Regions from separate parts of the Shewanella frigidimarina NCIMB 400 genome, predicted to be linked through region 3. Evidence: predicted binding sites of a transcription regulator. Region 3 holds the regulator's gene; each other region holds the start of a gene.

The links. The regulator NrdR, encoded in region 3, represses ribonucleotide reductase genes. The targets are predictions, from matches to a motif close to AAACACNANATNTNGTGTTT.
Region 1: the regulator NrdR is predicted to act here: its motif matches at 7,301-7,320, upstream of nrdD (anaerobic ribonucleoside-triphosphate reductase).
Region 2: the regulator NrdR is predicted to act here: its motif matches at 5,204-5,223, upstream of nrdA (class 1a ribonucleoside-diphosphate reductase subunit alpha).

The regions. Positions count from the first base shown of each region.
Region 1 is NC_008345.1:2,902,124-2,912,739, forward strand. It holds gene SFRI_RS12520 (YibL family ribosome-associated protein) at 1-224, opposite strand, end outside; gene SFRI_RS12525 (TonB-dependent receptor) at 674-3,151, shown strand; gene SFRI_RS12530 (NADH:flavin oxidoreductase/NADH oxidase family protein) at 3,358-4,596, shown strand; gene nrdG (anaerobic ribonucleoside-triphosphate reductase-activating protein) at 4,701-5,168, opposite strand; gene nrdD (anaerobic ribonucleoside-triphosphate reductase) at 5,168-7,285, opposite strand; gene rssA (patatin-like phospholipase RssA) at 7,938-8,876, opposite strand; gene SFRI_RS12550 (DEAD/DEAH box helicase) at 9,057-10,412, shown strand; gene SFRI_RS12555 (DUF3010 family protein) at 10,572-10,616, shown strand, end outside.
Region 2 is NC_008345.1:2,533,601-2,544,216, reverse strand. It holds gene SFRI_RS10990 (hypothetical protein) at 1-345, shown strand, start outside; gene SFRI_RS10985 (hypothetical protein) at 796-1,092, shown strand; gene yfaE (class I ribonucleotide reductase maintenance protein YfaE) at 1,116-1,517, opposite strand; gene nrdB (class Ia ribonucleoside-diphosphate reductase subunit beta) at 1,507-2,637, opposite strand; gene nrdA (class 1a ribonucleoside-diphosphate reductase subunit alpha) at 2,710-4,998, opposite strand; gene SFRI_RS10965 (HAD family hydrolase) at 5,590-6,252, opposite strand; gene ubiG (bifunctional 2-polyprenyl-6-hydroxyphenol methylase/3-demethylubiquinol 3-O-methyltransferase UbiG) at 6,376-7,098, opposite strand; gene gyrA (DNA gyrase subunit A) at 7,486-10,215, shown strand; gene serC (3-phosphoserine/phosphohydroxythreonine transaminase) at 10,393-10,616, shown strand, end outside.
Region 3 is NC_008345.1:1,214,328-1,224,943, forward strand. It holds gene SFRI_RS05305 (hypothetical protein) at 92-1,327, opposite strand; gene ettA (energy-dependent translational throttle protein EttA) at 1,616-3,283, opposite strand; gene glyA (serine hydroxymethyltransferase) at 3,545-4,798, shown strand; gene nrdR (transcriptional regulator NrdR) at 4,913-5,362, shown strand; gene ribD (bifunctional diaminohydroxyphosphoribosylaminopyrimidine deaminase/5-amino-6-(5-phosphoribosylamino)uracil reductase RibD) at 5,427-6,572, shown strand; gene SFRI_RS05330 (riboflavin synthase) at 6,637-7,296, shown strand; gene ribBA (bifunctional 3,4-dihydroxy-2-butanone-4-phosphate synthase/GTP cyclohydrolase II) at 7,421-8,524, shown strand; gene ribH (6,7-dimethyl-8-ribityllumazine synthase) at 8,648-9,124, shown strand; gene nusB (transcription antitermination factor NusB) at 9,138-9,542, shown strand; gene thiL (thiamine-phosphate kinase) at 9,630-10,586, shown strand; gene SFRI_RS05355 (phosphatidylglycerophosphatase A family protein) at 10,597-10,616, shown strand, end outside.

The DNA.
Region 1 (10,616 bases), 1.7 Mb from region 3:
GTCAGCACACGCTTAAAACCTAACGCTTTCAACGCCACGCCTTCTTGGCTGAACTGGCGAGTTTGCTGGCCTTTAATGCTGGCGATTCGCTTAGTCACAGTCGCCACTTCTTTCTTAAACTGCAGGACAATCGTGGCATCGCCACGTGCTTCAGCCGCAGCTAACTTGCGACGAAACTTGTCTAATTTATCATTCAATGTCTGCAGTTCTAGCTTTAAATTCATTTGATTACCTTAAGTGCTTTGGTGTGTTAGTGAATCGTTTACGCTTATACGTTTGTCACAACACCGTTTCGGAGGCAGATTATATACCCAAAAGCACCCAAGATGCGAATAGCAAACGTTTCATATATGGATGTACAGGCAAAGTTTTTTACCTAGAACAAACAATCTGGATATTATCACATTATCAACCTCCATTAGCGCGACCACATAGCACACTCATCGGGTAACTCACGCTAATGTACGTTTATAGCGCTGAAGCGCTAAGTTTATGGATGACGGATCCCTTTAATGGTCAATTAATCATGCTAATCGTTTATTGGAATTGTTTGATTTATCAGCAACCAAATCTCCAAAACCCGTTTTTTGCCACATATAACAAAACCCGCTATTGCAATACTTATGATAATCATTATCATTCGCGCCATTGTTAATAAAGAGCCTAACCTGTTATGACGCCATTACGTTTATCTCTACTTGCCCTTGCTTGTCAAAGTGTATTGTTTCCCGTTTATGCTCACGCACAAACACCAGTTGCCCAATCTGAGGTTGCTGCACAATCTTCAAATGATACGGCCAATGAATCACCCTCAGCCAGCTATGAACGAATAACGGTTTATGGCCGACAAAACCAAGTAGTGATGAACTCAGGTTTAGCAACCAAATCTGATATGTCGCTGATGGAAACGCCTGCGGCGGTAGTGATTGTTGATGAAGCATTAATTGATGCGCAAGGCATCACCAACATGCAAGATTTAGTTCGTAATATCAGCGGCGTAACCCAAGCGGGTAATAATTATGGTATTGGCGACAATTTAGTTGTTCGCGGATTAGGCGCCAACTACACCTACGATGGTATGTATGGCGGTGCAGGATTAGGTAACACCTTTAATCCAACTCGTTCGCTAACCAACGTGAGTTCTGTTGAAGTACTCAAAGGCCCTGCCACTGGTCTATATGGTATGGGCAGCGCGGGTGGCGTGATTAACCTTATTGAGAAAAAACCTCAATTTGACAGTAAACAGTTGTTTGAAGCTGAAGTGGGTCAATGGGATAGTTATTCTCTCATGGCTGATTCTACGGGCGGAATAACTGACGATTTAGCCTATCGCCTCGTGGCAAAAACGGCTCGTAGTACAGGTTATCGAGATCTTGGTACCGACCGCGATGAAATATACGGCTCGCTTAAATATGTATTGAATGAAAACCAAAATATTATGCTATCAACAGCATATATTAGCGATGCGATCCCCGTTGATTCAATCGGCCATCCTATCCGCATTTATAACGCAGCTTCAGTCGATGGGAAAACCGCTGGTGAAGTCAGCTGGCAAGACTTAGTCAACGACCCTACCAGTAAGGGTTTACAACTAACAGACGATCAGCGCCAACAATTAACCGACTCGTTAAGCGCAAATGATGGCCTAACACCGTATGAGTTTGGTCATAACGGTCTTATTTCTCCAATGGCGAAAGACAATGAAGGCGAAGAGTTGCGCTTTAAACTAAGCCATAATGTGTACTTAACCGATGACTTATTTTTAAACCAACAACTGCAATACCGTAATTACGAAACCAGTTTTGCTCGTCAAACAGGGGCTTACAACTATGTTTACTGGCAACGTAGTGGCGTAATTAACGCCGACCCACGCGCACCTTTGGTTGAAGATGGCACCCTATATCCATATGCAGCTCGTCGTCAGGAATACCGCAAAGTCTCGGCAGAAGAAAAGTCATGGCAGTATTTTGCCGACTTACGTTATGACTTCGACATTGGCAATATCAGTAACGAATTATTAGTTAATGCTAACTTTGAAGATCGCGATATTCGCTTTAAACAGTATTCAATTTACGACGCAGATTACACCTTGAAAGATTCCGATGGTAATTTGTCATATCAAGGTTCGCTACCGTATATTTATGATATCCGTAACCCAAATTGGGGCGAAGGTGAATTTGAAGACTACGATCCATTATTAACCAGTAACTACAATAAATCTGTCACAGCTTGGGGCTTGGGCTTACAACATGTGGGTTATTTAGGTGGCGGATTTACTAGCCGTATTGGTGTCGCATTCAATGAAATTAAACAAAGTTATGAACACTTGGGTGTCGATGCTCGTTACAGTAGTAGCTTAGCAGACCCTCAACCAGAAGCGGATACCACAGATAACGGTGTAACCTACAATTTAGGCCTAACTTATATGCCTACTGACGATATCTCTATTTTCGTGAATCATTCTAAAGGCCGTACAGCATACAGTGTGTTAGGCGATGTAACAGGCAATGAAGCAGACCGTGAAGATTCTCAGTCGATCAGTAATGATTTAGGTATTCGTGCCAAAGCATTTGATGATCAATTGCTCGCATCTTTGGTCTTTTTCAAAACATCACGTACTAATGTGGCTTATACCAATCCAGAATACGAAAGCAGCGAAGCAACACCTGATATCTTCCCGTATTTTTACGACGGCAGCGAAGATACTAAAGGGGTGGAGCTAGATCTGAATGCATATTTAAGTGACCAATGGAAAGTCAACGTTAACGCGGTTTACCAAGATGCTAGAGACAATCAAAATCCAAATAGCAGTGATTATGGCCAACGCCAAAAAGGTGTACCTTACGTCACAGCGGGCGCTTGGGTAACTTATGCCGCAGAATTTGGCTTACCAGCACCGGTATCAATCAGTCTTGGGGCTAAATATGTCGATGAACGCAGCACACACTCTAGCTCATTTGGTATTCCAGATGGTTATGTGCCAAGTTATACGGTAATCGATTCAGCGATTAGTTATGACGTTGAAAGTTATAAAATCCAATTGAACATTAATAACTTATTTAATGAAACATATTACGATAAGGCGATGTTCTTAGGCGGATTACCCGGCGAAGAGCGTAATGCGAAGTTAACCCTAACTTATCGTATTTAAAAACATATCAATCTGGATTTTGCTTGCTCGAAATCTAGATCTCAATTTAGCGCTAAATCTAACGCTAAATAGAGTAACGAGATGATGAAAGCACTGCCTGTGGCAGTGCTTTTTTTATCACTATCCAATGAGGATAATTGACTATCTAGGCTACTTGTAGGATAAACAACACATTAATTCAGCAGGTTACCTTAGGACATTATTTCATGGCTAATACCATTTTCACACCATACACCTTGAGCAATGGTGCAGTCATTTCCAATCTATTGGTCAAAGCCGCAATGGAAGAAAACCTCGCCAATACCTTGCAACAACCAGACGATGCATTGTTCAACTTGTATGAAGCATGGGCAAAAGGCGGTGTCGGATTAATGATCACCGGTAATGTGATGATTGATCCCTTAGCCATGACAGGTCCTGGCGGAGTAGTATTAGATCCCAACAGCGCACTTGAGCCGTTCACCCAATGGGCCAAAAAAGCTAAGCAAAATAACGCCAGAATATGGATGCAAATCAATCATCCAGGCCGTCAGGTGTTTAAAGCGATGGGCGGTAAAAATCTAGCCCCTTCTGCCATCGCACTCGATTTAGGCAAACACTCATCCATGTTCTCTCAACCAAAAGCGATGACAACAGCAGACATTGAAGAGGTTATCCAACGGTTTGCTACCACAGCACAATTGGCTCAACAAGCTGGGTTTGATGGAGTACAAATTCATGCCGCACACGGATACTTGCTGGCTCAATTTTTATCGCCGCTAACCAATATACGTAATGACCAATGGGGCGGAAAGCTTGAAAATCGTGCCAAGTTATTACTCGAAGTGGTTAAGCAAGTAAGACTTAAATGTGGTGCCGATTTCGACATAGCAGTAAAACTCAACTCTGCCGATTTCCAACGCGGTGGCTTTGATGTCGACGACGCCGAAAAGGTCATTAATATGTTGGCACAATTTCAAGTTGAAATGGTCGAATTATCTGGTGGCAGCTACGAGGCACCAGCCATGCAAGGTCGCAGTGCTGATGAACGAACGTTAGCTCGAGAGGCTTATTTTTTAAGTTTAACAGCGCAGTTGGTCCAGCGTAGCCCTATTCCATTAATGCTAACGGGAGGTATTCATCGCCTACCTGTGGCTCAACAAGTTATTGATGCTGGTTTTGCATTGTGTGGTATCGCTAGCGCCCTCGCCTTCTATCCCGACTTAGCCAATAGATGGCAAATTCAGCCAGAGTTTGTCCCGTCAATTCCAACAGTCAATTGGCAGAGTAAACCTTTGGCTGGACTGGCGACGATGGCCGTTATTAAACGTCAGCTTCGCCGCATAAGCCAAGGTAAGCAGCCACACACTAATGATTCACCATTGTGGAGTTTATTAATCGATCAATATAAAACTAAACAGCGCACTAAACGTTATCGCCATATTGTAGGTCTTTTTAATCATTAACGAGTTAACGATTGGCAGGTTAAACATTTATTTGCTAACGATTAGCGCTGACAGTTAACGTGCTGAACATTAAACAACGAGTCCTAACGCCTTCATATAAAACGCTAGCGCGTAAAACGATGGATTTGTTGGTTGCTGCTACCGCGCCATAAAAGCTCGGGATCGGCTTTCTCTTGCTCATATTTGCCGTCAATCACCACATCCACAAAGTTCACCACAGCTTGTTGCTGCGGTGTGAGATCGGCCAGTTGATAACCGGTCCACAACCAAATATCTTTATCAGGGCATTCCTGCTTTACCCGCGTAACCAATTTTAATACGCCTTCAAGATTGGCTGAATGCAGCGGATCGCCACCACTTAACGACAATCCTCGACGGTAAATACGAGTATCGGTTAAATCATCAATAATCTGATCTTCTAGTGCTTGGCTAAAAACATGGCCAGCATCTACACGCCAAGTACTTTGGTTATAGCAACCTTTACACCCATGCTCGCAACCGCTGACAAATAACGTACAGCGGGTGCCTTCACCGTTGATCACATCAACACTATGGTATGCACTGTAATGCATTATAAATGCTTCACTCTGCGCTTAACTTCTTCTTGCTTACCGAAGTTAAATGGTCGCGCATCTGGGCTACCTAAATAACCGCAAACGCGACGAGTAACAGACACTCGGCTTGGCTCATGATTACCACATTTAGGGCACACAAACCCCTTACTGGTACAATTAAACTCACCAATAAAACCGCAATCGTAACACTCATCAATGGGGGTATTGGTGCCGTAATATGGCACTCGGCTATAACTGTAATCCCAAACGTTTTCGAGCGCTTCAATATTGTGCTGCATGTTGGGATATTCGCCGTAACAAATAAACCCGCCATTGGCGATGGCTGGATAAGGTTGTTCAAAATCAATCTTATCAAAAGGATTTACTTTCTTTTCAACATCTAAGTGAAAACTATTGGTGTAATACCCTTTGTCGGTCACACCTGCCACAATGCCAAACTGGGTGGTATCAAGCTGGCAAAAACGGCTGCATAAGTTTTCACTTGGGGTACTGTATAAACTAAAGCCATAACCTGTTTCTTGTTTCCAAGACTCAGTGGCTTGCTTTAAATGACTAATAATGGCGACAGCTTTATCGCGCAATTGAGCATTATCAAACACGTGTTCAGCATTGCTATATAAAGCATTAATGGTTTCGTGAAGACCAATAAACCCTAACGAAATTGATGCTCGGCCATTTTTAAAGATTTCGCTCACATCATCATCAGCATTTAGGCGTACACCACAGGCGCCTTCCATATAAAGGATTGGTGCTACTCGTGCTTTAACGCCAGCTAAACGAGCAATACGCGTTTCTAATGCTTTGCGGGCAATCAATAACCGCTCATCGAGTAATTGATAAAAGCGCTGTTCATCTTTGCCTGCTTCCAACGCTATGCGCGGTAAATTAAGGCTGACGACACCTATATTGTTGCGCCCTTCATGGACCAGTTGGCCATTTTCTTCATATGCCCCCAAAAATGAGCGACACCCCATTGGGGTTTTAAACGAACCGGTGACTTTCACTACCTGATCATAATTAAGAATATCAGGGTACATGCGCATGCTTGAACACGTTAAGGCCATCTTTTTAATATCATAATTAGCATCAGTCGCTTTATGATTCACACCATCTTTAATGGCAAACACCAATTTTGGAAAGACTGCTGTTTTGCGATTTTTACCTAAACCCGCCATACGTACTGTTAACATCGATTGCTGAATTAAACGCGACTCCCACGACACGCCTAAACCAAAACCAAAGGTAACAAACGGTGTTTGGCCATTAGCGGTATGCAAAGTATTCACTTCATATTCAAGTGACTGGAATGCGTCATGACACTCTTTTTCGGTTTGCGTCATCGCATAACCTTCTACGTCTGCCACTTGCCACTTTTTAGCGACACTAAGGTGCTTTTGGTAACTGATTTGCACAAACTCAGCTAACACTTCGTCGATACGGTTAATCGTGGTACCACCATAAATATGGCTCGCTACCTGAGCAATAATTTGCGCCGTAACAGCAGTGGCAGTTGATATAGACTTAGGCGGTTCTATTTCAGCATTACCCATTTTAAAACCATGAGTTAGCATGCCGGCCAAATCAATTAGCATGCAATTAAACATCGGGAAAAAAGGTGCATAATCTAAGTCGTGATAGTGAATTTCGCCTTTTTCATGGGCGGCTACCACATCTTTTGGCAGTAAATGGGTTTTAGCATAATGCTTGGCCACAATGCCCGCTAATAAATCACGCTGGGTCGGAATGACTTTGGCATCTTTATTGGCATTTTCATTTAAAATCGCACTATCCGATTGCTCAACTAAACCGCGAATAGCACAATTTAATTTACTCTGGGTTTCACGGTGTTTATCTCTATCGTGACGGTACTCAATGTAATGACGCGCCACCGACTTAAACGGGCCCGACATCAATAAGTTTTCAACTGCATCTTGTAGTTCGTGAATATCAACTTCGGTCTTCACAGTCATTTGCTGCTCTACCGTCTGCGCTAACTGCTGTGCATATTGATGGTCGGCTATACCTGCAGACTCCATTGCTGCTACAACAGCCTCTTTGATTCGACATCCATCAAACGCAGTTCGGCATCCATCCCTTTTCACTACTACAAGCATACAACCATCCTTTACAAGCACTATATATAGCGCTTTAATACACACACAACACAAGATAGAGTGTATTAGACACATTAACGCTGAGCATTACCTTGATCCAGATCATAATTGTCGGCAGTACTTAATATTGAAAAAACACTTGCTATAAGCGATAGATATTGTAGGAATAACAACTGATTTTGACAGGCTAATACAATGGCAGAAAATCGACATAATTTAACGATTTGGGTGCTTTGCTGAATGGATAACCAGATGTGCAAACACCATAAGTGATGTATTTTGCTGGCTTGAAATGGTGCAAAATGACGATATTAAGTCATTGTTCGAACCTTAAATGGCTAGATCAACAACATAACTAACGTGCTCATTGTATCTAATGACTCGGTCGTTATCGTTAGATAGTTGCGGGTAGATCATTGCGGATAGATAATGACTGAATCACCATGAGATAACTATGAAAGAACCATGAAATAAAATAAGAGAGTGAATAATCTTATCAACCACATCAGACTGCGCAGGTTAGACAATACCCTTGCGGGGTAACAACCCAGAATTAATGGAAAACATCTATTAACTAGCAAATATTCACCTAGCGGCGGTTAACGGGCGTATTTATGATAAACACACCACAATATTCGATACCGCTTCAAGGTTACTTTAAGGTTGCTTCGATTAAATGCTTAATATCATTTACGGCTTGCTCACCGGCTTTAATCGCTTCTTTAGCGCGATGAAACTCCATGGTACCAATGTCACCCACATCAGGCACGATACAAATATCAGGTGGCTCGCCCATTAAACGTGAACGTTTATGGCGTTGTTCTAAAATATCCATCGATTGCGACATCACCGCCAGCATACCCGGATGCGACTTTGAACTCCCCAAAGAAAATTTATCGGTTAAGCCATTCATGTAATCTTTGCCTTTACCCCATAAATCCATAAAGCCAGATTCAAGTTCGCGCTTTTCATCAATAGGTTCAGACTTAGAGGCTTTGCGGCTTTTTACTTGCTCTGGGATTAAGTGCATTTGGCCACGACGATGACCATTTAAATCCACCGCAATAACCACATCAACGCCCATAGATCGAGCCAGTGATACAGGTACAGGGTTCACTACCGCACCGTCAACAACCCAGCGATGCCCTTGCTGTACTGGGGGTAAAAAACCTGGCATTGAACATGAAGCCCTAACAGCATGGCGTAAATCACCTTCTTTAAACCAAATCTCTTGCCCAGAATATAAATCGGTAGCCACTGCAGCAAAGGGACGGTTTAACTGTTCAATATCAATATCGCCAATGCGATTGGCTAACACATCAAATACTTTCTCGCCGCTAATTAAGCCACCTTTACGCCAACCTAAATCCATTAACCCAAGTACATCCCAACTCGAAAATCCACTCACCCAGGTTTCAAGTTCACCCAAATGATTATTGGCATAGGCAGCACCCACTAATGCCCCTACCGAACAACCTGCCACTTTGTCAGGATAAATATCTAACTTGGCTAAACCATTCAATACCCCAATATGTGCCCAACCTTTAGCGGCTCCACTGCCTAGCGCTAATCCCACGGTGAGCTTTGTCATCTTTCGTTCCTTCCATGCTCGGTATTCATTTTTAATACGCCTGCCTGAATCTTCCATAGTGACGTCTAACTCAGGCAATAATATAAAGCTAAAAAATAGCATAACTAAAGCGACTCTTGTTGGCTATAGCAAGGTGAAACAGCTATAATCGTCGGCTATCATTTTTTAGGGGATTTACCTTTGCAATTTACCGATTTTTCGTTGGACAAGCGCCTGCTTGACAGTCTAAAGCACCTTGGCATTTCTACGCCTACCGATGTTCAAGCGCAAGCACTTCCCATTGCCTTATCAGGTAAAGATTTAATGGCATCGTCTAAAACCGGCTCAGGTAAAACCTTAGCGTTTTTATTGCCAGCAATGCAACGCGTGATATCCACCAGAGCATTGTCGAAAAAAGATCCTCGGGTACTTATCTTGTTACCGACTCGTGAATTAGCCCAGCAAGTTTATGGCCAATTACGTTTATTAGTCGCCAATACCCAATATAAAGCCATTAGCGTGCTCGGCGGTGAGAACTTTAACGACCAAGCCAAAGCATTGGCCAGAGATCCACACTTCATTGTTGCCACACCGGGACGTATTGCGGATCACTTACAGCAACGCCACTTATATTTAAATGGTTTAGAATTACTGGTTCTTGACGAAGCTGACCGTATGCTCGATTTAGGTTTTGCTCCACAGCTCAAAGCCATTAACGATGCAGCTGATCATAAACGTCGTCAAACCTTAATGTTTTCAGCAACATTAGATCACAACAGTATTGGTGATATTGCGACAACATTACTAAAATCACCGAGCCATGTGTCTATTGGTGAATCTTACACTGAGCATAAAGATATTGAGCAACGTATTATTTTGGTTGATCACTTAGACCATAAACAAGCGGTGTTGCAACATATCTTAAGCCAAGAAACACATAAGCAAGTGATTGTATTTACTGCAACTCGATCAGATACAGACCGTTTAGCCACGTTATTGGCTGCTCAAGGCTTTGCCACCTCCGCACTCAGTGGTGATTTAAAGCAATCTGCTCGTAACCAGATAATGGATCAATTTGCTCGCGGCCAATCGCAGATATTAGTCACTACCGATGTTGCATCGCGCGGGCTTGATTTAATCAACGTATCATTAGTGATTAACTTTGATATGCCAAAGTTTGCTGAAGAGTACGTCCATCGAATCGGCCGTACAGGCCGTGCAGGCGCTAAAGGTGATGCAGTTTCATTTGTAGGCCCTAAAGATTGGGACAGCTTTAAAAAGGTACAACTGTTTTTACGTAAAAACTTTGAGCCGACTGTAATTGAAGGCCTAAAAGCCAAATTTAGCGGCCTCAGAGATAAACCTCAAGCAGGTAAAGCTGGCACGAGTGCAAAAGCAGATGTCGTCAGTAAACGAGTTAGCGCGCCTAAAAAAGCTAAAGCGGCACCAAAGAGTGATAAACGCTTTATTACTGGCGTCGATGTCGGTGATGCACCAGTGCGCCGTAAAGTTAAGCCTATTGTCATAATCGAAGACGACGGCACAACAGAAGACTAAATGGCCCATAAATCGCAGATAATCTCCAGCTAGATTATCAGTATACTGCGATAACAGATTAATGAATGTAGGGTACTGGTAAAATACTGCCCTGCAACAAATGAACGATAACGAGCATGCCAACGGCATTCTCGTATGAATAAACCAGTAAGGATTAACATGAAAATTTGTGGTGTGGAATTAAAAGGCGGCGAAGCCATTATC
Region 2 (10,616 bases), 1.3 Mb from region 3:
TATACCTCAAGCCAAATTCCATTAAGGGATGTAGACACCTTAGCGATTCAAATCCGCGAAAACTTGCTGGGCGGCCGACGTCAATTTGCGTTAATTAGGCAAGCTTCAGATGCAATTGAACCTTATCAGTTTTATGTGAAGGACAAATTAATTACCACTATCGGCTCTTGGGGGGAGATACAGCTTATTCCGGTAGAGCAAACTGGGGCCGAAGAGGTGACGTATTACTTTGCACCAAGTATGAATTATCAACTGGTAAAAGCCCATTATCATGGGATGATTTTGCAAGGGGTTATTGAGCTTGATCGTTATGTTTCATCTTGCGATACCATGTCTGAGAGTTAACCCTAACTCGTGATAAGCAGCAAATTCAGTACCCGTTTAATTCACTAGCCTCATTGACGCGTCAATGAGGCTAGTTCACACAATATGATTACAATGAATGAATAGACACAATAGTGAATCCATTTACTCGTTATGGGCGGCTGACTCATCATTATTTATGCTAGTTATTTTAACATTAGCCATTATCCACACTCGTCATAGCCATTATTAGCTCTAGTCAATAATGACTAAACAATTGCTCCCGATACCTTACTATTAGCCCTGTAAGCTCATCAATAGACTTCATTTTTTACAACTTATCTAATGATAATGATGCCTCTTCGACATAAACTCGATGGCTAACATGATGGAATCTTGTCGTCTATATTATATGATTTTGGCTGGTGAATATGCCCACAAATCTATATCGAATAGGTATAATTTGCTGCAGATGTTCCCATTGGAGATACCATGGCCAAGGTAATCAATAAAGCCATTTTTAGCAGTCGGATATTGTCGATAAACCTGGTGACTTACCATACTCATCACCGAGTGATGACCCATATCGATCCGGTACAACAAGGCCGCTATTACAAACTCAATTTTGTCCTTGTGCAACCTAAAGTCGGTGGGGTGTTTCTGTGTGCAAAATGCATCATGAACTTATGCGGGCGAGTGTATTTATTTCGTCCTGATAAATATGAGCATAGCGTGACTAAGATTGAGACGGGTAAACGCGTGTTATTAAGTATTGCTTTGAATATCTAAAAGGGTGTTAACGGGGCGATAAGTTAACGTTCGTGGGCAAGTTTAGGGCTGTTAGTCTGTAATTGTTGGGTTAACGCAGTTGTTGGCTTATGAGTGTCATTGGTTGAGGCATATTGACGTTTAGCCACCACTTGCACACCTTCAGTTGATAGTTTGAGATTTAAATCACCCTCAGGCACACAACAACAGGGCAGACATTCATCTGATTTAAGTTCAGCTAGTGGCTCGGAGAAGTATTTAACTTCTCCTGATATCACTGTGGTTTTACACGCGCCGCAAAATCCATTACGACACTCTGAAAACACTTTCACTTTTTTCGACTCAAGCGCTTCTAATAAGCTTGAATGTTGGCCGTCAAATAAAATAACCGGCTGTCCTTTCAAGCTTACGATTGGGGCTTTTTTGAAAAGTTTTTTATAGGTCAAAATCTAAAAACTCATCGCCATCAACAGAAGAATCAATTTGACCAACAAGATAAGACGATACTTCAACTTCTTGTGGGGCAACTTGTACTGCATCACTTTCTAACCAGTTTTTCATCCACGGTAGTGGATTCGATTGTTCATCATAAGGTTGAGGTAAGTGAACTGACTTCATCCGTTGGTTAGTAATAAACTCAACATACTGGCATAAAATCTGTTCATTTAAGCCAATCATCGAACCGTCTTTGAATAAGTACTTGGCCCATTCTTTTTCTTGTTCCGCCGCTTTGACGAATAAGTCATACGCTTCTTGCTTACACTCAGCAGCAATTTCTCCCATTTCAGGGTCGTCTTTACCACCCTGCATCAGAGCTAAAATGTGTTGTGTACTATTGAGGTGTAATGCTTCATCACGGGCAATTAAGCGAATAATTTTAGCATTACCTTCCATAACACGGCGCTCTGCAAAGGCAAACGAACAAGCAAAACTGACATAGAAGCGAATCGCTTCTAAGGCATTAACTGACATCATGCACAAATATAATGACTTTTTAAGAATACGTGAATTAACGGTGATTTCTTTACCGTTAATAATGTGCGTTCCTTCACCTAGCAAGTTATTAATCTGGGTGAGGTTAATCAAGTCATCGTAATAAGCGGCAATATCACCGGCACGCTTTAAGATTTCGTCATTTTGTACAATATCGTCAAATACTAAAGATGGATTATTAACAATATTCCGAATAATGTGAGTGTACGAACGCGAGTGAATGGTTTCAGAAAACGACCATGTTTCAATCCACGTTTCCAATTCAGGTAGCGATACCAAAGGCAAAAATGCCACATTCGGCGAGCGGCCTTGAATTGAGTCTAGCAAGGTTTGGTATTTCAGATTTGATAAGAAAATATGTTGTTCATGTTCAGGTAAATTACCGAAATCAATTTTGTCACGGCTGACATCAACTTCTTCTGGACGCCAGAAAAACGATAATTGCTTTTCAATTAGTTTTTCAAAGACTTCATATTTCTGTTGATCGTAGCGTGCCACATTAACCGATTGACCGAAAAACATCGGTTCTTTAGTCGAATCGTTAGGTGTTTGACAAAATGTTGAGTAAGCCATTATTTAGGTGTCCTGAAAACGCATTTTTCAAAAAGCGGGGAAGGCCCCCGCTAAATATACATAAAGTGATGATTATATCTTACACGCACCGCCACCACAGCCATCGTCTTCTTCTTCGACAGCAATAATGTCGTCAAACTGATCCGAAGCACCGTCGCGAGTATTATGATAATACAATGTTTTAATGCCCAGTTTGTATACGCTTAACAAGTCTTTTAACAACGTTTGCATCGGTACACGACCGCCTTCAAAACGGCTAGGATCATAATTGGTGTTGGCCGAAATAGCTTGGTCGATAAATTTCTGCATTAACCCAACAAGTTGGATATAACCATCGTTGTTTGGCATATTCCACAGTAGTTCATACTTATCTTTCAGTAATTCAAAATCAGGAACGACTTGCTTTAACTGACCATCTTTACTGGCTTTAACGCTGATTAAGCCGCGTGGAGGCTCGATACCATTGGTCGCATTTGAAATTTGCGATGAGGTTTCAGACGGCATTAGCGCAGACAAGGTTGAGTTACGTAAACCGTACTGCTTAATGTCGCTACGCAAGCTTTCCCAGTCCATGTGCAATGGCTCGTCGCAAATCTTGTCTAAATCACGCTTGTAAGTATCGATAGGTAAAATACCTTTCGAATACGTAGTCTCGTGGAATAACGGACATGCACCTTGCTCTTTAGCTAAGTTCATTGACGCTTTCAGTAAATAAAACTGAATTGCTTCAAAAGTCTTATGAGTTAGGTTATTGGCTGAACCGTCTGAATACTTTTTACCGTTTTTAGCTAAATAGTTAGCAAAGTTAATCACACCAATACCTAAGGTACGACGGTTCATTGAACTCGTTTGTGCGGCTTTGATTGGGTAATCTTGGTAATCAAGTAAGTTATCTAGGGCACGTACGGCTAAATCAGCTAATGGCTCAAGTTCAGATAAATCTTTAATTGCGCCTAAGTTAAGTGCTGACAAGGTACATAGCGCGATTTCACCGTCAGGATCATCAATATTAGTCAGTGGCTTAGTTGGCAAAGCAATTTCTAAACATAAGTTAGATTGCTTAATTGGCGCAACTTTAGAGTCAAACGGGCTGTGAGTATTACAGTGATCGACGTTTTGAATGTAGATACGGCCAGTAGAAGCACGTTCTTGCATCATCAATGAAAACAGTTCAACCGCTTTAATTTGTTTTTTGCGGATATTGCTGTCTTGCTCATACTGAAGGTATAAACGTTCAAACTCAGCTTGATCTTCAAAGAATGCATCGTAAAGACCTGGCACGTCTGATGGGCTGAATAAACTGATGTATTCGCCTTTAATCAAACGTTGGTACATTAATTTGTTTAACTGCACACCGTAGTCAAGATGACGTACACGGTTGTCGTCAACACCACGGTTGTTTTTAAGGACTAGTAACGATTCAACTTCTAGATGCCATAAAGGATAGAAAAGGGTTGCTGCGCCGCCACGTACGCCGCCTTGAGAACAAGACTTCACCGCAGTTTGGAAATACTTATAAAAAGGTAAACAACCAGTGTGGAAAGCTTCACCGCCACGAATAGGGCTACCAAGGGCTCGAATACGACCAGCGTTAATACCAATACCAGCACGTTGGCTAACGTATTTAACGATAGAAGATGCGGTTGCATTGATTGAATCTAAGCTGTCATCACACTCAATTAATACACAAGAGCTGAACTGACGTGTAGGTGTACGCACACCGGCCATGATTGGCGTTGGTAAAGAAATCTTAAACAGAGACGTCGCGTCATAGAAGTCTTTAATGTACTTCAAACGGATTTCTTTTGGGTAACGGGCAAACAAACATGCAGCCACTAAAATATATAAAAACTGGGCGCTTTCGTACACTTCATGCGTTACACGGTTTTGAACTAGGTATTTACCTTCAAGTTGCTTTACCGCGGCATAAGAGAAGTTCAAGTCACGCCAGTGATCGATATAGGTGTCGAGGATGTCTAATTCTTCACGGCTGTAATCAGCCATGATATGCATGTCATATTTACCAATTTCAACTAACTTGGTGACATGGTCATATAACGTTGGTGGCTCAAATTGACCAAATGCTTTTTTACGTAAATGGAACACCGCTAAGCGGGCAGCCACAAATTGGTAATCAGGTGACTCAGGAGAGATCAAGTCAGCCGCGGCTTTAATGATCGTTTCATGAATGGCTTCTGTTGGAATGCCATCAAAAAACTGCAGATGAGATCGAAGTTCTACTTCAGATACTGAGACGTTTTTTAATCCCTTGGCTGCCCAAGTGATCACGCGATGAATTTTATCTAAATCGATAGATTCACGTTCGCCACTGCGTTTAGTGACTGTCATATTGCTATTCATTGAAGAGAGGCCTTGGTTCTATATCTAATCATGTGATCTGTTGTTGGATGCAGTGCTGCTTGATTCGATCCGAACCAGTTACAAAACAATTCCATGTTAAAACAATCAACCTGATGTACTCACAACGTGGTAGTTAAACACCAGTACGTTCAGTTAGCAGCTACATCCTTTGGAACGTCCTGGAGTAGTGTTTTGATTGTTAGCCACACACAAGATATGGTGTTATTTAAAATCTAAGATACAAGATAGTGAGGTTTGAGGTTTATTGCAAGCCACAATTTCATTAACTTCTTGTGGATAACTTGAGGATAAACGGCAGGGTTAGTGACAACTAACCCTAGAGCCCAAATTCATAAAGAGTTTTTGATAAATGATATTTTTTAATCCATCAAATGAGAAAGATTTGATCGCTAAAATAAACAGCGATCAAAAAAAATGGACTGTTTATTGGTTGATCTTTTGTTGGTTTTGATCGGGTGGAAATTGGTGGCGGTTAACTGTTCATTTAAGCCGAATAAGACCCGTTAAACTTCACTCATGCTTTGTTCATTTAGCACAAATATCCCGCTAACTTGATGCCCAATAGTGTCATTAATCAGTGAAGAATTGCTTTAGTGAGGCGCCATGTTCAAATTGTCTGCCTGCAGGCCATGTGTCAGGTTTATCTGTCGCAGATAAATAACCCCATAAAGCAACGCCACCTAACATACTGGCATTATGGGCGGCGACTAAGTCGCGTTCGGCATCGCCTAGATATAAGATACTTTGAGGAGCAATGGCAATTTGTTGTGCTGCTAACAGCATTGGTGCGGTATGAGGTTTAGAGTGGCGGGTGCTATCACCACTGATCATGGTTTTCAATTTATGAGTTAAACCAAGCTTTTCCACTAATGGCCTGGCAAATCGAGCTGGCTTATTGGTCACGACACCATAAGGAATCGATTGGGCATCAAATAAAGACAACAGTTCAGGTAAGTCATCAAATAAACGGCTGTTGTCACCATTAATACGGGCATAATGCTGAAGTAGCGCTTGCTGGATGGTGATTTGTACTTGTTCATCGGCATCTGGAATGGCCGTTTTGACTAAATATAAGCTGCCATGTGATGCTGCATGGCGCATCAAATCAAGCGGTTGGACGTTAAAACCGGCTTCATCCAAGCTGAGGTTCAATGCCTGCACTAAATCTGGGGCTGTATCGGCTAAGGTACCGTCTAAATCGAACAGCACTCCTTTTATATCTTGTTTATGCAAGGGCTAGCTCCTAACGAGATAAAATAACAATAGACAGTGCAAACCCTTTATAGCGTTATTAGTACAACATAACGCTATTGTGCTGCATTCACGTTGAAATGTTGAAAAGAATCACCTGGATGATCAATCAATTTTTTGAGTGGCTATCATATAGTTTACATCGACACTTTTAGTGTACTTAAACACACCTGACAATGGATTGTAGGTAATTCCCAGCGCATCTTTACACAATAAGTCGGTGTTATCGACCAATGCCATCAGTTCCGATGGGCGAATAAATTTGCTGTGATCGTGAGTGCCAACTGGCAGCATTTTTAATAAATACTCAGCGCCGATAATCGTCTGTAAATACGACATCATATTACGGTTTATGGTTGAGAAAAACACAAAACCGTTAGGTTTAACCATGTCACAACAGGCTTGAATCACCGATTGTGGATCGGGTACATGTTCGAGCATTTCCATGCAAGTAACCACATCATAATATTCTCGGTGATTATCACGATGTGCTTCGGCTGTTGTTTTGAGGTAATTAACCGTAACACCAGACTCTAAGGCATGTAGTTTTGCCACTTCAAGAGGTTCGTTGCCCATATCAATACCGTCAACGTTAGCACCTAGGCGCGCCATACTTTCTGACAAAATGCCGCCACCACAGCCAACATCAAGTACTTTCTTGTCAAAAATACCATCAGCGGTTTGGTCGATGTAGTTTAAGCGCAGTGGATTAAGTAAATGTAATGGCTTGAACTCGCCATTGAGATCCCACCAAGTTTGCGCCATGGCTTCAAATTTTGCGATCTCTAGCGGATCAACATTGGGTGTCGATTGTTCAGCGTGTGACATAACTTAACCTAAGTGTGTAATAAAGTATGGTCGCTATTATAGCGATAACCTTTGCGAATAGTAGTCAACAATGGCTTTTGCGGTTCACGCTTGCTCATAAAACATCCATTTAAGCGAGGTGAATTGTCATTTTGTGCTATCAACTGCTTAAAGCATCAGCAAGTTAACGGTTATTGTTGCTTAAATTTAGTCATATATTAGCCAATGAATAAACTAAATTAGCTGAAAATATTAGCTTTTTTATAATTTTTAAGAGTGATAGAGCATTTGGCTGGTCTTTGCTCTGGCGACATTAAATATCTGTGTTAGAATGCCAAATCACGTTTTTAAGCTAGATAATAATATGGAAGTTTTATTGTCAGCTCACTTTAGGGGAACGCGCAGTTTATGACTGATCTGGCATCATCTATTTCGCCAATTAACATCGAAGACGAACTTAAGAATTCTTACCTTGATTACGCAATGAGTGTAATTGTAGGTCGTGCTTTACCTGACGTCCGTGACGGTTTAAAACCAGTTCACCGTCGAGTATTGTTCGCAATGAGCGAATTAAAAAACGATTGGAACAAACCATATAAGAAATCCGCTCGTGTCGTTGGTGACGTAATTGGTAAATATCACCCACACGGTGATACAGCTGTATACGATACAATTGTACGTATGGCGCAACCGTTCTCGCTACGCTACACATTGATTGACGGACAAGGAAACTTTGGTTCGGTCGACGGTGACTCGGCAGCGGCGATGCGTTATACCGAAATCCGCATGCAAAAGTTGGCGCATTCATTATTAGCCGACCTTGAAAAAGAAACTGTGGATTTTGTGCCTAACTACGATGGCACCGAAATGATCCCTGCGGTGTTACCAACACGTGTACCGAACCTATTAATCAATGGTTCATCAGGTATTGCGGTTGGTATGGCCACTAACATTCCACCTCACAACTTAACAGAAGTAGTGAAAGGCTGTTTGGCGTTAATCGAAGATCCAAGTTTATCGATTGAACAGTTAATGGAATACATTCCAGGTCCAGATTTTCCAACGGCAGCTTCAATAAACGGTCGCAAAGGCATTATCGATGCTTATAACACTGGCCGTGGACGCGCTATCATGCGCTCTAAAGCGGAAATTGAAACTGAAGAGAATGGTCGTGAACGTATTATTGTTCATGAAATTCCATATCAAGTTAACAAAGCCCGTTTGATTGAAAAAATTGCCGAGCTTGTTAAAGATAAAAAATTAGAAGGTATCAGTGGCCTACGCGATGAGTCTGATAAAGACGGTATGCGTATTGTTATTGAAATCAAACGTGGTGAAGTGGGTGAGGTTGTACTAAACAACTTATATTCTCAAACACAAATGCAGTGTTCTTTTGGTATCAACATGGTGGCATTGACTAACGGTCAGCCTAAATTGTTTAACCTTAAAGAAATGCTGGAGTGTTTTATTCTTCACCGTCGTGAAGTGGTCACGCGCCGTACTGTATTTGAACTGCGTAAAGCCCGTGAACGTGCTCATGTTCTTGAAGCACTTGCCATTGCATTGGCTAACATCGACCCTATTATTGCGCTTATTAAAGCCTCTCCTACACCTGCTGAAGCCAAAGCAAAATTGGTTGCACAAGGTTGGGAATTAGGTCATGTACAAGGCATGCTTGAAAAAGCTGGTGATGACGCTGCACGCCCTGAATGGTTAGAGCCTGAGTTCGGTATCCGTGACGGTCAGTACTATTTAACTGAGCAACAAGCACAAGCGATTTTGGAATTACGTCTGCACCGTTTAACCGGTCTAGAACATGACAAGATTTTAGCTGAATATGAAGAGCTTTTAGTTCTGATTGCAGGTTTGTTATTCATTCTTCGTACTCCATCTCGTTTGATGGAAGTGATTAAAGAAGAACTTGAAGAAATACTTGAGCAATACGGTGATGAACGTCGCACTATTATTAACGCTAATGAAATTGATATGAGTCTTGAAGACTTAATCAATGAAGAAGACGTTGTAGTGACCTTGTCTCACTTAGGTTATGCGAAATACCAAGTACTGTCTGATTACCAAGCGCAGCGTCGTGGTGGTAAAGGTAAAGCCGCAACTAAAGTAAAAGATGAAGACTTTGTAGAAAAGTTATTGGTGGCAAACACTCATGACACCATCTTGTGTTTCTCTGACTTTGGTAAGATGTACTGGCTAAAAGTGTATCAATTACCATTGGCAAGTCGTACTGCCCGTGGTCGTCCAATTGTTAACTTATTACCACTATCTGACGGTGAGCACATTACTGCCATTCTACCGGTACGTGAGTATGCAGATGATAAATATATCATCATGGCAACAGCACACGGTACCGTGAAGAAAACAGCATTAACAGCATATAGTAACCCTCGTGCAAACGGCATTATTGCTGTGAACCTAAAAGACGGCGACCAATTAATTGGCGTTGATATTACTGAAGGTAGTGACGACATTATGTTGTTCTCTAACGAAGGTAAAGTGGTTCGCTTTAATGAGAAAGCGCGTGATTCTGAAACCGGTGAAGTGAAGATAGATGCTGAAACTGGCGAAGAAATCATTGCACTGCGCCCTATGGGTCGTACTGCTACCGGTGTTCGTGGTATTAAGCTTGATGCGGGCCAAAAAGTGGTGTCGTTAATTGTGCCTAAAGGTGACGGTGCAATTTTAACCGTAACTGAAAATGGTTACGGTAAACGTACAGAGCTAAGTGAATACCCAGCGAAGAGCCGCGGTACTAAAGGTGTTGTGTCGATTAAAGTCAGTGAACGTAACGGTGAAGTAGTCGGTGCTGTTCAAGTGGGTACTTTTGACGAAATCATGTTGATCAGTAATAAAGGCACCTTAGTGCGTACTCCTGCTGAAGGCGTATCCATTATTGGTCGTAACACTCAAGGTGTGACCATCATCCGTACCGCAGAAGACGAGAAAGTCGTTGGTTTGCAACGTATTGAAGAAATTCAAACTGAAGAGCTGTTAGACGAAGAAGGCAATGTTATTCCAGTAAGCGATGTTATCGATGCTGAAGTGACAGATGCTGAGTCAACTGACGATGTTGAAGCAACAGATCCAGATGAAGCCAAAACCGGAGATGACGAACAAGAGTAGTAGATTACTTTTGTTGTCGATATCCTCGAACGGGCGCCTTTATGGCGCCCGTTTTATTTTACGGAATAAATTTCATCAAAATAGGTAAATAAAGGCCTATTCATCAACCCGTAAAATACTTACTATTACGGTTAAATTGTTATTGTCTATATTGATTATTTGTCAAAGGAGTTGTCTGTGAGCGCGATTTATAATTTCTGTGCTGGACCTGCCATGTTACCTCAAGCTGTAATGCAAAAAGCACAACAGGAATTAGTTGATTGGAATGGCCTAGGCGTCTCCGTGATGGAAATCAGTCATCGCAGTAAAGAGTTTATTGCCCTGACCGATCAAGCTGAGGTGACATTACGCAAGTTGATGAGCATTCCTGCTAATTACCACGTGTTATTTATGCACGGTGG
Region 3 (10,616 bases):
TAGCAACAAAAAAAGCCATATCCGAAGATATGGCTTTGATTTATGTCAGCCAAGCTGAATAAACAGTTATGTTAAAACGCTGGTTAGAACATTACTTCTCGATAGGCTCGTTAGTAAATTCAATGTTTTGCTTTTTATTGACAGGTGTAACACCCATAAAATATTCATAACCTTTATCTGATGATTTCTTTTTGGCATCATCATCACTCAACTTAATACTGGTTTGGTCAGAAAACAAGGTGTATTTAGCTTTCGCTTTTTGGGCGATAGGTTGTGGTTGTTTAACTGTTGGCTTAAGAATGCCTTTAGGGACTTCTGCTGCCACCACTTTAGCTTGGTTGCTGGCTTTGTTAGACGAAGTAACATTGGCAAATTTATAATTAAATACGCCATTACCTTCAACATTTTCAACGCTAGATTTATCTTGATTTTGGTAAGACGCTAAAATGCCGTGTTTACCTAAAGGGATCTCGTGAAAAAGTTTTTTGCCCGTGCCCACTTTGGTGCCATTGATATACCAATCTGCGGGTACGTTACTGATTAACGTCACCATCGCAGACTTAAGGCCTAATTCTTCATTTAACATTGAGTCGATTTTATCGTTATAAGAAGGCTTAAAATTCATCGCCACTTTATAATGTAAATCGCCTCTCATATTCATGTTGGCGTCGATAACTTCATATGACAATAAAACACTTTTGTCATTTAAAAACGGCGATTCATTACGGGTATTGGATAAAATGCTGCTTTTAGATTCTTTCAAACAATCTGCGATAGTTTGATATTTTGAACACTCAGTCGAACCATTAATATTTACTGGCAGTGTGCTGCTTGATTTAGATAAATCTGCAATTAAACGATTAGTAATATCAGTTTTGAGTTTAAAAAGTTGCTGACTTTTAGCGGCACGTTTTTTATTTATCGCCTCATATTCAGTTAATATTTCAACTTTTTCAGTTTCAAGACGTTTGCTGTCTTCTTCTGCTTTTAGGGTTAATTCATCGACTAAATTGACGGATTCTTCAATTTGTTTATAGGTTTCAGGAAGCCCCGTTTTAGCACGAATAACCTTAGGTAATTCTGTAATTAGCTCATCATAACGTTGTTGTTCTGAAACGATTGTTTTTTTCAGTCCTTCAACGTCATAGGCTTTTTTATTAAGCTGTGAGAATTTGTCGTTAACAGTGATTAGCAGGGTATCGATATCATATTGATTTTCAATTTTATTGAGAGTCTGCTTTTCTGACGTGGTAATGACTTCGAGTGCCGCAAATGAGTTGCTTGCGTATAAGCACAATAAAGCAAGGCTAATTGAACCGTATCTCACTGATATCTCCATTAAATTTCTCTACAAGCTGGAACCATCGACACTCTGTATTGCGCTGAGTGTAATCAGCAAAGAGTAAAATAATCCATTAATAATTTATAATACTGAAGTTATTTTGGCTTTACAAACAGATTGTGGTGCATTGCTCACAATAAATTGACAAAATTTTGACACTTGTCGGCATCTCGATTGTTCAATATAGACAATAATCTTTCAAATAGTGGCTAATATAATAAAGCAGAGCGCTAAGGCTCTGCTTTATTATTCAACACTTTTACTACAGACAGGTTACTTATTTAAGCGCTTGTATTTTAATCGATGCGGTTCCACTACATCGGTGCCTAAGGTGGCCTTTAACCAAGTTGAATACTCAGTGTAGTTACCTTCATAGAAACTCACTTTACCTTCATCACGGTAATCCAATATATGGGTCGCAATACGGTCAAGGAACCAACGGTCATGGGAAATAACCATTGCACAACCAGGGAACTCTAATAACGCTTCTTCTAGTGCTCGTAATGTTTCAACATCCAAGTCGTTGGTGGGTTCGTCGAGTAACAATACGTTGCCACCAGCTTGTAATAGCTTAGCTAAGTGAACTCGGTTGCGCTCACCACCCGATAATGAACCAATTATTTTCTGCTGATCGCCACCACGGAAGTTAAAGCGGCCTACGTAAGCACGGCTAGAAATTTCAGTGTTGTTGATGCGCATAATATCTTGGCCGCCAGAAATCTCTTGCCACACGGTATTTTTGTCATTCATCGAATCACGGAACTGATCAACCGAGGCAATTTGAACCGAATCACCGACAGAAATAGAGCCACTGTCTGGTTGTTCTTCGCCTGAGATCATTTTGAATAAGGTTGATTTACCCGCACCGTTAGCACCAATAATACCGACGATAGCGCCCTTAGGAACCGTGAATGTCAAATCATCAATCAGTACGCGGTCACCATATGACTTGGTTAAATTAGTTACTTCAATGACTTTGTCGCCTAAGCGAGGTCCTGGTGGGATAAACAGTTCATTGGTCTCGTTACGCTTTTGGTAATCGTTGGTGTTCAATTCTTCAAAGCGAGCCATACGGGCTTTACCTTTTGATTGACGACCTTTAGCACCTTGGCGTACCCACTCTAATTCTTTAGCAATGGTTTTCTGGCGTGCGCTTTCTGTGGACGATTCTTGGGACAAACGCGCATCTTTTTGTTCAAGCCAAGATGAGTAGTTACCTTCCCACGGAATACCTTCGCCGCGGTCGAGTTCTAAAATCCAACCTGCTGCATTATCTAAGAAATAACGGTCGTGGGTAATAGCGACCACAGTGCCGTTATATTCTTGTAAAAAGTGCTCTAACCATGCCACTGACTCGGCATCCAAATGGTTGGTTGGTTCGTCGAGTAATAGCATTTCTGGTTTTTCAAGCAATAAACGACAAATGGCCACTCGGCGACGTTCACCACCAGAGAGTACGGCAATTTTCTCATCCCAATCGGGGAGACGTAATGCGTTAGCAGCACGTTCAAGAATATGATCAAGATTATGTGCATCTTGAGATTGGATGATGGCTTCTAATTCGCCTTGCTCTTTTGCAAGTGCGTCGAAGTCTGCATCGGGCTCAGCATAAGCAGAATAGACCTCGTCTAAGCGTATTAGTGCATTTTTAGCTTCGCTTAGGGCTTCTTCAACGGCTTCGCGCACAGTTTGTTGTTCGTTTAAGCGCGGTTCCTGCGGTAGGTAGCCAATTTTTAACCCAGGCATTGGGCGTGCTTCACCTTCAATTTCGGTATCTATTCCCGCCATGATGCGCAGCAATGTTGATTTACCTGAACCGTTTAACCCGAGTACACCAATTTTGGCGCCAGGAAAGAAGCTTAATGAAATGTCTTTTAATATTTGCTTTTTAGGTGGGACAATTTTACCCACACGAAGCATGCTGTATACAAATTGAGCCATAATTATATTGTCTAATTGTCAACAAAGATGGTGATAATTCTACTGTATTATGTGCTGAACTCAACAGGCAATTGTGTGATTTTATCTAGCGTGCTTATTAGACTCAATTCGCTAAAGAATCTGCTAGCTTAGCGTTATTAACATGAATCGTTTTGTATTCAGAACACAGTGAATTTCATGTTGTTTGTACTGTAAATCATTATCGTTGCAGAGTAGAATACCGCGCAACCCTACTATTTATATAATGATGTTGGAGCTACCATGTTGAAGAAAGCGATGAATATTGCGGATTATGATCCAGAATTATTTAAAGCCATTGAAGATGAAACTTGTCGTCAAGAAGAACACATTGAATTGATTGCGTCTGAAAACTATACCAGTCCACGTGTGATGGAAGCGCAAGGTTCACAGTTAACTAACAAGTATGCTGAAGGTTATCCAGGCAAGCGTTATTATGGTGGGTGCGAATACGTTGATGTTGTTGAAACATTGGCTATTGAACGCGCAAAAGAATTATTTGGTGCAACTTATGCCAACGTACAGCCTCACTCAGGCTCGCAAGCAAACAGCGCAGTATTTATGGCGTTGTTACAACCGGGTGATACCGTTTTAGGGATGAACCTTGCTCATGGTGGTCATTTGACCCATGGTTCACCAGTGAATTTTTCTGGCAAGCTTTACAACATCATTCCTTACGGTATCGATGAAGCTGGCAAAATTGATTATGACGAAATGGAACGCTTAGCCATTGAGCATAAGCCTAAAATGATTATCGGCGGATTCTCTGCATTCTCAGGTATTGTTGATTGGGCAAGAATGCGCGAAATTGCAGACAAAATTGGTGCATACTTATTTGTTGATATGGCACACGTAGCAGGCTTAATTGCTGCTGGTGTTTATCCAACGCCAGTTCCTCATGCACACGTGGTTACGTCTACAACTCATAAAACATTAGCGGGTCCTCGTGGCGGGATTATTATTTCTGCAGCCGATGATGAAGTGTTGTATAAGAAGTTGAACTCAGCGGTATTCCCGGGTGGCCAAGGTGGTCCTTTAATGCATGTTATCGCGGGTAAAGCGGTTGCATTTAAAGAAGCATTAGAGCCAGAATTCAAAGTATACCAGCAGCAAGTGGTTAAAAACGCGAAAGCCATGGTTGAAGTGTTTTTAGCTCGCGGTTATAAAATCGTTTCTGGCGGTACTGAAAACCATCTAATGTTGGTTGACTTAATTGGTCGTGATTTAACCGGTAAAGAAGCTGATGCCGCATTAGGCAGCGCAAACATTACTGTTAATAAAAACTCTGTGCCTAACGATCCTCGTTCACCGTTTGTTACCTCTGGTATCCGTATTGGTTCGCCAGCAATCACTCGTCGTGGCTTTAAAGAAGCAGAAGCGAAAGAATTGACCGGTTGGATTTGTGACATTCTTGATGATGCAACTAATACTGTTGTAACCGACCGCGTCAAAGGCCAAGTTTTAGCCTTATGTGCTCGATTCCCTGTATACGGTTAATCGTATTGGATGTTTGTTGATACAGGTTTAGGTTAACCTTGTTCAACAAATAGGATAAACTTTAATGGCCGCTAATTGTTAGCGGCCATTTTGTTTTTTTCTGCAGGAGGTTCAATGCATTGCCCTTTTTGTAGCGCGACCGATACCAAAGTTATAGATTCTCGATTAGTGGCTGATGGTCACCAAGTACGTCGCCGCCGGGAATGTACTGAATGCCATGAACGTTTCACCACGTTTGAAGGCGCAGAATTAGTCATGCCTCGCGTCATCAAACGCGACGGCACTCGACAACCATTCGATGAAGAAAAATTGCGTGGAGGCATGCTACGTGCGGTCGAAAAACGTCCAGTCTCAATTGATGAAATTGAGCAAGCATTAACTAAAATCAAATCAACGCTGCGCGCGACAGGTGAGCGTGAAGTGAATTCTGAAATGATTGGTAATCTGATGATGGAACAGTTGATGAGCCTTGATAAGGTGGCATATATCCGCTTTGCATCGGTTTATCGCGCATTTGAAGATGTATCCCAATTTGGTGAAGCCATTGCTAAATTGCAAAAGTAATGTCGCGTAATAATATCTGTTTTAATGGTTTTAATGGCATTTAAGCAATAAGAGATTATCTCCCATGTCTAACTGGTCCACCTTTGACACCCAAATGATGAGTCGTGCCATCGCCCTTGCCGAGAAAGGCCGTTATACAACACGGCCAAATCCTTGTGTCGGTTGTGTCATTGTTTATCAGAATAAGATTATTGGTGAAGGTTATCATCAACGTGCGGGCCAAGGGCATGCCGAAGTTAATGCGCTGAAAATGGTGCATGATAATGGCTTGTCTGCTGAAGGTGCCACCGCGTATGTCACTCTTGAACCTTGTAGCCATTATGGTCGCACACCACCTTGTGCTTTAGGCTTAATTAACGCCAAAGTTGCCAGAGTTGTGGTCGCAGTGACCGATGCAAATCCTGAAGTGTCTGGCCGCGGGATTACCCTATTACGTGAGGCTGGTGTTGAGGTTGATGTTGGATTGCTCTGCGAACAGGCCTATGACCTTAACCTAGGTTTTATGAAACGGATGAAAACAGGGCTTCCTTGGATAACCGTCAAAATAGCCGCCAGCTTAGACGGTAAAACGGCCTTGTCTAATGGAGTGTCAAAGTGGATTACCGGCAGTGCAGCAAGAGCTGATGTGCAAAAATACCGTGCTAGCCACTGTGCATTAATCACTGGTGTTGAAACCATTCTTGTCGATGATCCTAGCCTTAATGTGCGCTATGAGACGCTAGGTGAGTTAACCACTCGTCATACAAAAGATGAATTCTTTCAACCCTTAAGGGTTGTGCTAGACAGTCGCGCAAGATTAACCGCAACACAGCAATTATTTTCAATTCAAAGTCCTATTTTACTGGTTTCTGGTTGCCATTATCCCGAAAGCGTCAAGGCAGAATTTCCAGAACATGTATCTTTTCTTCAGTTAACGTGTGACTCATCGGGCAGAATTCCATTGTTAGCCTTGCTAACGTATTTAGGTCAGCATGCTAATTCTGTTTTAATTGAAGCGGGGGCCACTTTAGCGGGGGCATTTGTCGCCCAAGGGCTCGTTGACGAGGTAGTGCTTTATCAAGCGCCTAAAATCCTCGGTAGCCATGGACGTAATATGTTGCAGTTACCTGATTACAGTACAATGGAACAAACGCCTGCACTGCAACTAATTGATGAACGTAACGTAGGACAAGATAAGCGTTATATCCTCAGATATAATCAACCCTATTAATGTGCGAGTTGCTATGGCTAAAACCTGAGCAACAGCAAAGTTTAACAGCAAAAAGTGAGTCATTATGTTTACTGGAATAATCGAAGCCCTTGGCACATTACGTAAAATTGATCGTAAAGGTAACGATATCCGCTTAACGGTTGCCAGTGGTAAGTTGGATTTAACCGACGTAAAGCTAGGTGATAGTATTGCAACCAATGGCGTGTGTTTGACCGTTGTTGAGCGTTTAGGTGATGGTTACGTTGCTGATATATCGGCAGAAACCGTTGACTTAACGGGCTTTAGTCATTATCAAGTAGGCCAAAAGGTTAATCTAGAGAAAGCGGTGACGGCAACCACTCGATTGGGTGGACACATGGTGAGTGGACACGTTGATGGCATTGCCAAAGTTGAACAATGCGCTTACAGAGGCAAGGCACTCGAGTTTTGGTTATCGGTACCAGCTCAATTAAGTCGCTATATTGCTCACAAAGGCTCGATCACTATCGATGGCGTTAGTCTGACCGTGAATGAAGTTGATGGTGCTCGTTTTAGATTAACGATTGTGCCTCACACTGCTGGTGAAACCACGCTGGTGGATTTAAAAGTAGGTGATAGTGTCAATATCGAAGTCGATTTAATCGCGCGCTATTTAGAGCGTTTAATGCAACCGGAGGCTAACCATGTGCAGCCTTCATCGGGCGTGACCATGGAGTTACTCGCTAAATCAGGTTTTTTACGTTAAACGCGACAATTTTTACGTTAATTGCGACAGTAAAACAGCATTTGTACTCTATAGATAATTCGCAATACCAGTAGATTTAATACCTAAATTTTAAATCAAACACTTACTAAATAAAGGTCTGACAATGGCGCTACATAGCATAGAAGAAATCATTGAAGATATTCGTCAAGGTAAGATGGTTATCTTGATGGATGATGAAGACAGAGAGAATGAAGGTGATTTGATCATGGCCGCTGATAAAGTGACGCCAGCAGCAATCAACTTCATGGCAACCTATGGCCGTGGATTAATTTGCCAAACAATGACCAAAGAGCGTTGTCAGCAGCTTAATTTGCCTTTAATGGTTACCAATAACAATGCCCAGTTCTCGACGAATTTTACCGTGTCAATTGAAGCGGCTACTGGAGTCACAACAGGTATTTCTGCTCATGACCGTGCAGTGACTGTACAAGCTGCTGTTGCCAAAGACGCCAAAGCCTCTGATTTAGTGCAACCTGGGCATATTTTTCCGTTGATGGCACAAGAGGGCGGAGTATTAATACGCGCTGGTCACACTGAAGCCGGTTGTGATTTAGCACGCTTAGCTGGCTGTGAGCCTTCTGGTGTGATTGTTGAAATTTTAAACGAAGATGGCACCATGGCGCGCCGGCCCGATTTAGAAATATTCAGTGAAAAGCATGGGATTAAAATCGGTACTATTGCCGACTTAATTGAATACCGTAATACGAATGAAACCACGGTTGTACGCGAAGCTCAGTGTAAATTACCGACTCGTTTTGGTGAGTTTACTATGGTGACCTTCAGAGACACTATCGATAATCAACTACACTACGCCTTGATTAAAGATGACGTAAAACCGAATTGCTTAGTACGAGTGCATTTACAAAATACCTTCAATGATTTACTGCATTCGGAACGTGATCAAAAGCGCAGTTGGCCATTAGAAAAAGCCATGGAGCGGATAGCTTCAGAAGGTGGTGTTTTAGTGTTATTGGGTAATGATGAACATACGAGTAATTTATTGGCCAAAGTAAAAGCGTTTGAAGCTGAAGACAATGGTCAATCTCCAGCGCCAGCTATGTGGCAAGGAACATCTCGTCGTGTTGGCGTAGGCTCGCAAATTCTGTCGAGTTTAGGTGTCAGCACTATGCGTTTACTCAGTTCGCCAAAACGTTATCATTCACTGTCTGGTTTCGGTTTAGAAGTGACTGATTATATAGCTGAATAATTTTGGCTGATGGTAAATTTAACAAATTCATTAATTGCATAGCGCTCAGGGCTTTTGGCTGTGATATCATAACGCCTCTTTTTGCCCCGAGCCGGGTGCTTTAGCTAATTTAGGTAAGATAGAATGAACGTAGTTCAAGGTAATATCGAAGCGAAAAATGCCAAAGTGGCGATCGTAATATCGCGATTCAATAGCTTTTTAGTTGAAAGTCTGCTTGATGGTGCAATAGACACATTAAAGCGTTTCGGCCAGGTCAGTGACGACAACATTACTGTTGTTCGCGTACCTGGTGCAGTTGAATTACCACTTGCTGCAAAACGTGTGGCTGCAAGTGGAAAGTTTGACGGTATCATTGCATTAGGTGCTGTCATTCGTGGCGGTACACCTCATTTTGAATTTGTTGCTGGTGAATGTAACAAAGGTCTTGCACAAGTTGCATTAGAGTATGATCTTCCTGTTTCATTCGGTGTATTAACTACAGATACCATTGAACAAGCTATTGAGCGTTCAGGTACTAAAGCAGGTAATAAAGGTGGCGAAGCAGCCCTTAGTTTGCTTGAAATGGTTAATGTACTGCAACAACTAGAACAACAGCTGTAATAGTAGGAAAAGTATGAAACCTTCAGAGCGCCGTAAGGCCCGCCGTTTAGCCGTTCAAGCCATTTATTCATGGCAGTTAAGTCAAAACAAAGTTGCTGACGTAGAACATGAGTTTTTAACTGAACAGAACACTGACGGTGTTGATGTCGCTTATTTTCGTGAGTTGTTAACTGGTGTAGCATCAAAAACATCGCAAATTGATGAGCTGTTAAAGCCGCATCTTGATCGTAAGTTTGAAGAAGTATCACCAGTAGAAAAAGCCATTGTGCGTCTGGCAACTTATGAGTTGACCTTCCGTAAAGATGTGCCGTTTAAAGTGGCGATTAACGAAGGTATCGAGTTAGCGAAAGCGTTTGGTGCTGAAGATAGTCACAAATTTGTCAACGGCTTGCTTGATAAGTTAGTGAAGCATAAGTAACACCAGAACGGTATCTTCGGATACCGTTTTCATTTGTTATCAATTGTTTCAAAATTAAGGTGGACGGTTTACCGTACCAGACTGAATGTGAAAGAATTCCAACTCATCGAACATTACTTCCGCAATAAAGGCCTAAAAAGGCGCGATGTTGAGTTAAGCATCGGCGATGACTGTGCGTTAGTGAATCCTGCAGACAATAAATCGTTAGCGATTTCTTGTGATACCCTTGTTGAAAACGTCCACTTTTTAGCAGACATTCCTGCTCATGCTTTAGGTTATAAATCGTTAGCGGTTAACCTTTCTGACCTCGCCGCAATGGGAGCTGAACCTGCCTGGTTTACCTTAGCGTTGACCTTGCCTGATGTTGACCAGCCTTGGTTAGCACATTTCAGTGAAGGTCTGTTCGAGATTGCAGAATATTATGGTATTGCCTTAATTGGTGGTGATACTACCCGTGGACCTCGCAGCATCAGTATTACGATTAATGGCCAAGTTCCTAAAGGTACTGCATTAACCCGTGATGGTGCAAAAATAGGTGATTGGGTTTATGTGACAGGCACATTAGGTGACTCAGCTTTAGGTCTTGATATCCTCAGAGGAGTCAAAACAGTTAACACTGAAGATAAAGAATATCTAATTAATCGTCATTATTACCCAACGCCTCGTGTTTTAGCAGGCCAAGCGCTTCGTACACTCGCCACCAGTGCTATCGATTTATCAGATGGCTTAATGTCTGACATTGGGCATATATTAACGGCATCAAAAGTGGGCGCCGTCATCGATGTGAATCAAATTCCGTTATCAAACTCAATTAAAGCCAATCTCAGCCATGAAGATGCATTAAGTTATGCACTTACTGGTGGTGAAGACTACGAGTTATTGTTTACGGTTCCTGAGTCTCAACGTGGCGCAATTGATACAGCGTTAATTCATGCTGGTGTAAAATTTGTTAAAATTGGCCAAATCAGTGCAGGTGATAAATTAAAACTAGTAGAAAATGGGCTAGAATTTAACCCAATTTCACGTGGCTTTGTGCATTTTTAATTGAAGTACTATGAGACTATTAACCCAAGA